One region of the Capsulimonas sp. genome, then DNA from elsewhere that is predicted to be linked to it. Evidence: riboswitches for the same ligand, from Rfam matches in the RefSeq annotation. Region 1 holds a riboswitch; the other holds the start of a gene.

Region 1 (3,615 bases):
CGAATGATGGAGAGCGAGTGCGGATCGTTGCGGTACAGTTCGAACATCGAACGGCCGACGACTTCTCCTGGGCGCAGCCCCACGACGCTCAGCGCCTGCCCCTCGGACAGCCGTATCACTCCCTTATTGTCCATGGCGTAGAGGACCAGAGGGGCGCCGGTCAGAATGGCGTGCATGCGGCTCTGGCTTTCCCGCAGCCGCTGCTCGGATTCCCGCCGCTCTTCGACTTCACGCCGCATTTCTTCTGACGCGGCCTCCAGATCGCGGGTGCGCTCCTCGACAATGGTTTCCAGGCATTCACACGAACGGCGCAGCGATTCTTCCGCCCAAATGCGCGCCTCTTCTTCTCGCCGCATTCGTCGCCGCATCCGCTCGTAAAAAGCGGCCAGATAAGCGGCCGCAACACCGGTGATAAGCCCGACTGTGACAATCCCGATCACATGCGACTGCCAGTTGCTAAGATTGGGCGTCAGCGCATGTTCGACGGTTTCACAGAGGGCGGCGCAAAGCGCAGCCACGAGCCCTGTGCCGAGGACACGCCGTTTCGGCCATAAAACGCTGGGCGTTGAGGTATTCATGAAGAGATTCCTGGACTTGGCTCTCGGCCTGCGGACGTATCCGCCTCACGCGACTGAGTGGGGCCGAACAGCGCCTCCAGCGGCGCCGTGTCCAGTCCTCCCGGCGCGGGCGGCAGGCTCAAAACATGGTCCGCCAGACCTGACAGTCGCACCATGGGAGCTGTCGGGTGGACACAGTCGAGCTTCAGTGCATCGGGAAAGACGGCGACTGCGTACACGGGCGACTGGCTGTCGCAGTCCACCAGATAATGCTGCGCCGCCTTGCGGTTTCGCTTCAGCTGTTTCGTGACGCTGCTGCGCAGCGGCTGCCGCACGCCGTCATCGTGCAGCCGAAACCAGGCATCGCCGTGACACGCGTAATGCCCGGTGAACGTCTTCACTTCGACGACCAGAACACCGAACGGGCCGACCACGATCAGGTCGGCGTCCCCCTGGTGCGTGCCGGGGACGACGAAGTTGGAGATACAGGAATATCCGTCGGGAAGCGCCAGCAGCGCCGCGAGCGCCGCTTCTTCCCCTTCCGCGCCGCGCAGATAACGGTTGTAGTTGCGCATCGCCTTGACGCCGATATTGACGCCGCCGAGCGCAAGAAACGCCGCCGCCGCAAAGCCGTAGCCGCCAAAGTAAGCGGCCTGAGTCCACAGAAGCACGCCGCCCCCCACCCCGGAAACCGCAAGCGCGCCTTCGATGCGCATGACCTTGTCCGCATAACGCGCATGACGAATCACATTCATATGTTTATTGTCGGCATGAAGGAGGCAGGGCTCAAGAGCACTTTTCTGGCAATTTATAGGACATTTTGGCTCACCGGGAGCCATAACGGACAAAACGCCCGAGCCTCTTCCTAGAAGAGACCGGGCGTTCTATCATCTATTTCACGCACTCGCACCTTCGGAAACGTGGCTGCCATGCCGGGGCCGCCCAACGGCGGTCCAGTTATAGGCCCATGCGCTTTGCGTCCTCCCCTTTCGGAGAGTTTGCCTTTGTCGAGCAGCGATTGGTGGGTTATGGTGATTTCATTATAGGATGTTTACGGGGATTTGCTCACCCGTATTTTTACCAGGATTATGCGTAAGCCCACATCTGGAAGATGTGGGCTAGGCTGAGGCAAAACCAGCTGAAGCAGGTTAGGATGATGAGTGACGTTTGCGTGCCCCAAGAGTCTGCTTTAGCTGACTTCGCCCCAGCCTAGCCTACAGCCTTCCAGCTGTAGGAGGATTGCGCATCTTACGCGTACGGCCCCACCTTGGCCTTGGCGTAGATCATATTCAGCAGATTGACGGCATCCCGCGCGCCTTCGGCGGCGACCTGGGGCGGACGTCCTTCGCGCACGGCGAGAACGAAATCCCGAATGTTGCCGTAATGCCCATCGCCGACGAGAGCCGCCGGGTCCTTCGAGGTATTGGACTGCGTCTCAGCGGAGCCGCTCAGATCGCCGAACTCGTCTTCATAAGGGTCTTTGGTAGTAAAATGCGCCAGATGGTCGCCCACCAGCATCGCGCTGCCCTTGGTCCCGCTGACATCGATCCGCTCGGGAAAACCGTCGTACGCCAGGGTGGTCATGGTGATCGTCCCCAGCGCGCCGTTTTGGAACCGCACGGTGGCGACGCCCAGAGTCTCGCCTTCGATGGTCCGGTGGAATCCCGGCGTCAAAGTCGCCGAAAGAACTTCCTCGACCGGGCCGGCCAGCCACTGGACTTTGTCGAGGCTATGAATGCCCTGGTTGGAGAAGACGCCTGCATCCAGCGCCCACGTGCCGCGCCAGTCGCCACTGTCGTAATACTCCTGGCTTCGATACCACTTGGTCTCCGCGCACGCGAGCACGATCTCGCCAAAGGCGCCCGACTCCACCGCACGCTTCACCTTGCGCGCCGCCGGCGAAAACCGCTCCTGAAACACGCCGCCATAAGTGACGCCCGCCGCCTTCGCCGCCGCAATCGCCTCATCCACGGCGTCGATCCAAACATCCAGCGGCTTCTCAGACAAAATATGCTTGCCCGCCCGCGCCGCCTGCGTCGCCATTCGGCCATGCAGCCCGCTCGGCGTGCAAAGCGTCACCGAATCGATCTCGGGGCTGGCGATCATCTCATCAAACGACTCAAAGACCTTGCAGCCGTACTTGCCCGCAAACTCCTCGGCCCGGCCGCGCACGACATCCGTCGTCCCCGCCAGCCGCGCCAATCCTTCTTCCTCCAAGCGCCGCAGCGCGTCCCCATGTGTTCCCGAAATCACGCCACATCCCACGACGCCCACTCGCAAAGGCTCCATAAACGCCCTCCCTGCCCAGTCAGTCTTGCGCTCTTCACACGCTGACCGACAGTTAGGCGGCGATGACGCGTTGTCCTGCGCGAATGGTTCGAGGGAACCTATATTCGTGGTCACGACCTTTAAATCCATTGAGCAGCGTTCACTTCAGCGCGATCACGATTGCCTTATCGGGGTGCGTTACATAATTCCAACGATGCTCTCGCCAGCGCACTGTGACCTTTCCCGAAAACTTCGGCCGTATGGTTGCCCTAACGAGTTTTGAGTTACGCCATTCCAGATCGACGCCATATCCGCCGCGTGCGCGCACGCCCTTGATTTGCCCATCCGGCCAGGCGCTAGGCAAGGCAGGCAAAAGATGCAGTTCGCCGGTGTGGCTCTGCAGGAGCATTTCCACAACTCCGGCGACAAAGCCAAAATTGCCATCGATCTGAAACGGCGGATGCGCGTCGAACAGGTTCGCATAAACCCCGCCCCCGCCTTCGTAATTGGTCCCGGCGTCCTTCGTGAGACGCAGCGCATCTTGTATCAAACGATACGCATGGTCGCCGTCGGCAAGACGCGCCCATGCGGCGATTTTCCAGGCAAGGCTCCAGCCCGTGCCGTCGTCCCCCCGAATTTCGAGAGAACGCCGCGCCGCGGCAAACAGATCGGGTGTTTGACGAGTGATCTGGCTGCTGGGATAGAGTCCATACAGGTGCGATATATGTCGGTGATTCTGGTCCGGCGCCTGCGCATCCCAATCTTCAAACCACTCCTGCAGCTGGCCCTG
Region 2 (3,615 bases), on a different contig from region 1:
GTCGATCCGAGCGTCCAGCTCCACATCCACCACCTGGCGCGCTGGGTCGGCGTCATACCAGTCGATTACTTCCTGCGCGCCCCACGACAGCGGGATCGTCGCGGCGAAGTCGGGGACGAGGCGCTTGACCTTGGTATTGTCAAAGATTACGCTGTTGGTCCGGTCCCCGATCAAGCCGTCATTCCATTCTGGGAAGTGCTTGCCGATCGTCGCCGACGGAACGTACACCATCTTTGCCGTGGCGCCAGAGGCGTGGGCGAAAATCTCGTAGATCTGGTTCCAGGTGAGCGCCTCGTCGCTGGTGATTTGAATGGCGTCGCCGATCGTTCTTGGATTTCCAAGCAGGCCCAAGAAGCCCTTTGCGAAATCGCGATGATGCGTCATCACCCACAGCGAGGTCCCATCGCCGTGGACCATGATCTTCTTTCCCTGCCGCATGCGGTTGATCTCGGTCCAGCCGCCCATGAACGGCAGCAGGCGCTGATCGTAGGTATGGGAGGGACGGACGATGGTCGAGGGGAAGCCCTGCTCCCGATACGCGCGAACCAGCAGCTCCTCGCACGCGATCTTGTTGCGAGAGTATTCCCAGTAAGGGTTCGACAGTACGGTGGACTCTGTGATCGGCAGGCTCGCCACGGGTTTTTGGTAGGCGCTCGCCGAGCTGATGAAGACGTATTGGCTGGTCCGTCCCGTAAACAGATCGATGTCGGTCTGGACGTGTTCGGGAGTGAAGGCGACCCAGTCGACAATGGAATCAAAGTTGAGGCCCTGAATCGCCGCGCGCGCCGACTCTGGATCGCGGATGTCGCCGTGAAGAACGCGGGCGCCCTCGGGAACGGGACGCGAGCTGCGCCCGCGATTGAGCAGATAAAGCTCGACGCCGCGCTCGACCGCGAGCTGCGAGCAGGCGGAGCTGATGATGCCGGTGCCGCCGATGAACAAGACTTTTTGAGGCATGGTTGTACTTTCACCCGGAGCCGTATTTTCTCGCCGCCGTCACTTAGCGGTTCGATGTGGTCTTATACGTCGGCGGCATCCCGAACTCCTTCGCTCGTCGCGCCGCCCGGTTTATCGAAGCGCCGCCCCAGGACTTCTCAGAGTCGCCACCAGCCCGCTGAATACGAGCGCCGCCAGCACGACAGGCGGCCACTGGCGTGCGGCGTCAATGCTGATGCTTCCGTCGGGCGGCGCGAACAAAAGTCCATATTTGATCAGCGTGATCTGGTGCGGGGCCGACGAAGAGCCGAATAAGCTGGAGATTTGCGATCGCAGCGCCCCGCCCATATCTGGCATCATCACAAAGGGCGGATACAGCAGCAGCGTACTCACCACAAGGATCCCGATCCACATCACTCCGATTTGCTTTCCGTTCATTCAGGCATCTCCCCTAATTTTCTTCCGACACTCAGGGAGACACGAAAGACACGATTTAGTTGCGCCGGAAACGTACAAAGCGCCCGGCTTCTTCGTGAGAAGAAACCGGGCGCTTTGCAATATATATTAACGCACTCGCACTTTCGGAAACGTGGCTGCCATGTCTCATCACCTTGCGGAGACTTGGGTTAGGCCCATCGCTTTGCGTCTTCTCCTTTCGGAGAGTTTGCCTTTGTCGAGTAACGATTGATGGGTTAGGTGCTTTTATTATAGGAATTTTACCGGTCTTTGCTCCCCGTGAAAATTACTGGGTTTTATTGCACCGCGCAATTATTGTTCAGATTCCGATCGCCACCGCCGCTTTTCCACCGTGCGCACATTTTCCACATTAGCCAATGTCCGCAAATATCGCGGCAGCCGAAGCAGATCGTCATCCGCCGTATCCCCCGTCCACGGCGCCACACGCACCAAATTGCCATAACTGCGCAGATGCTTCTCTGGACTGTCGTCAACAACGATCACTTGTTCCAATCGATAACCACGGCGTTTGAGCTTCACAAGGTTCTTCGTCCCCACATGAGCATCGCAGTCGGGATCGTAACGCACGGTGCAGCGCTCAATCGCCCACAAAAACGATGGCGGCTGTGGGAACAGGATCTGAACAATGGCTTCGGCGTAATCACGTGTCGCGGAAGTCCAGACCGCCGTTTCGAAATGCGCAAAGCAGAAGGCGAGAAAATCGTCCACGCCGGGCCGTTTGTAAACAAAGTAAGGGCCGACGGCAAAGCCCGCCGCGCGTTCGAGCGGACGGCGCGCTGCATACACCAGGGTTTCGTCAAGATCGAGAACGAGAAGTTTGCGATTCAAAATCTGTCAGCGCCGCCTGTAAATATTTGACCACCCGCTGGCGATAAGGCCACGCCATCGAGCGCAGGGGGATACGGTTAAGCCAGTGGTTGCTCGGACCGTATCCCGTTCCGCGCTTGCGGCTCAAGATCATATTGGACGGCATAGCCTTCTGTGACAATGTCGCGATGCAGACGCGCAGCTCGTCGAGCGACGCGAATCGCAAATCCGCGCGGTCGATCTCCACGCGGTACATGGAATAGCCCTGGCCAGGCGTGGGTTTGGGCATCGGCGGCGTAAACTCATCCGCTGTGCGCCATCGGTTGCCTGCGGTTTCTATGTGCACCCAATAGGTCATTGGGGATTCACAGCGCTTTGAATTGTAGTCGATCCAATGCTTTTTCATGGAACCCATTTATTGTCAATACAATGCGACCGTATTCAAGATTTCCCGGTTATGAAACCCGGGCCTGGGAGCGGCCGGACCGCTAACCGTCCGTGCCGGACGGAGGAGAGGATGTTGGCGGCTGCGGAATTGCGGCCTCAACGGAAGTCCAGAGTGTTTGTTTTGCGTGATGCAGCTTCTGATTTTTAATATAATCGATGATCTTACTGCATTGGGAGTGGCTGAAGCTGAATGCTCCATATCCTTCCTGCCAGCCGAAGAACTCTCCCGCAAATAGCTGATCTCGCGCGAATGCTGAGGAGACACCTTTTACTTGCTGCATCAATTTGGCGACGCTCAGCGGGGTTGGCAGTGTCACCGCCAGATGCACGTGATCGGGCATGCCGCCCGTCGCCAATATCTCACAACCGAGACGCGCACACTCCGCTTCAATGCATCGGAACAATGCCGCTTCCTTGTCTGCGGTAATCAACGGATACCGCAAATACGTTCCCCACACCAAATGCAAATAAACGTTGATTGTATTACGAGGCGCCAGCGGCATTGTCCCGTCTCCGTATAATCTCTTAATTCTTCCGTCCGGCACGGACGGTTAGCGGCCCGGCCGCTCCCAGGCCCGGGTTTCATAACCGGGATCATTCACTGCGAACGGTCGCGCCGATCTACTGAGCTTCATGATTCCAGCCCATGCAACTGAGCCTGGTGATTTTATCTCACGCCGCCATCGTAAACAGCGGCGTTTCCGATTGGGCCATGATTTGCACATCGGCGCGTTCGTCGTCGGTCAAAGGCGTGAAGGCGTCGGCGATGTCGAGGGCCATGCGGAACAGACGGATGTCGCCGGGCGGGATGGCGGCGGTGATTGGGAGGGAGAGGCAGTAGCGCAGGGCTTTGGTGGCGTCCGTCCGGTCGGCGAGCGGTTCGTACCAGGGTTTGGGGTATTCGCTGCGGTTCGGATCGCCGTCGCGCCAGGGGCCGCGCGCCATGCC

What was found. A riboswitch is a leader RNA that binds a small molecule or an ion and turns the genes downstream of it on or off. The one in region 1 is predicted to bind cyclic di-GMP.
Region 2: it holds a riboswitch for cyclic di-GMP, as region 1 does, so the genes downstream of both, ABIZ35_RS04795 (hypothetical protein) here and ABIZ35_RS05225 (nuclease-related domain-containing protein) in region 1, are expected to answer to the same signal.

Annotation. Positions count from the first base shown of each region.
Region 1 covers NZ_JBDSQY010000075.1:460-4,074, forward strand. The annotation lists partial or broken gene ABIZ35_RS05220 (PAS domain-containing protein) at 1-578, opposite strand, end outside; gene ABIZ35_RS05225 (nuclease-related domain-containing protein) at 575-1,312, opposite strand; cyclic di-GMP riboswitch class I at 1,469-1,570, opposite strand; gene ABIZ35_RS05230 (Gfo/Idh/MocA family oxidoreductase) at 1,806-2,846, opposite strand; gene ABIZ35_RS05235 (glycoside hydrolase family 95 protein) at 2,986-3,615, opposite strand, start outside.
Region 2 covers NZ_JBDSQY010000069.1:903-4,517, forward strand. The annotation lists gene ABIZ35_RS04790 (SDR family oxidoreductase) at 1-957, opposite strand, end outside; gene ABIZ35_RS04795 (hypothetical protein) at 1,069-1,374, opposite strand; cyclic di-GMP riboswitch class I at 1,517-1,615, opposite strand; gene ABIZ35_RS04800 (HAD family hydrolase) at 1,705-2,241, opposite strand; gene ABIZ35_RS04805 (hypothetical protein) at 2,210-2,626, opposite strand; gene tnpA (IS200/IS605 family transposase) at 2,709-3,170, opposite strand; gene ABIZ35_RS04815 (aldo/keto reductase) at 3,340-3,615, opposite strand, start outside.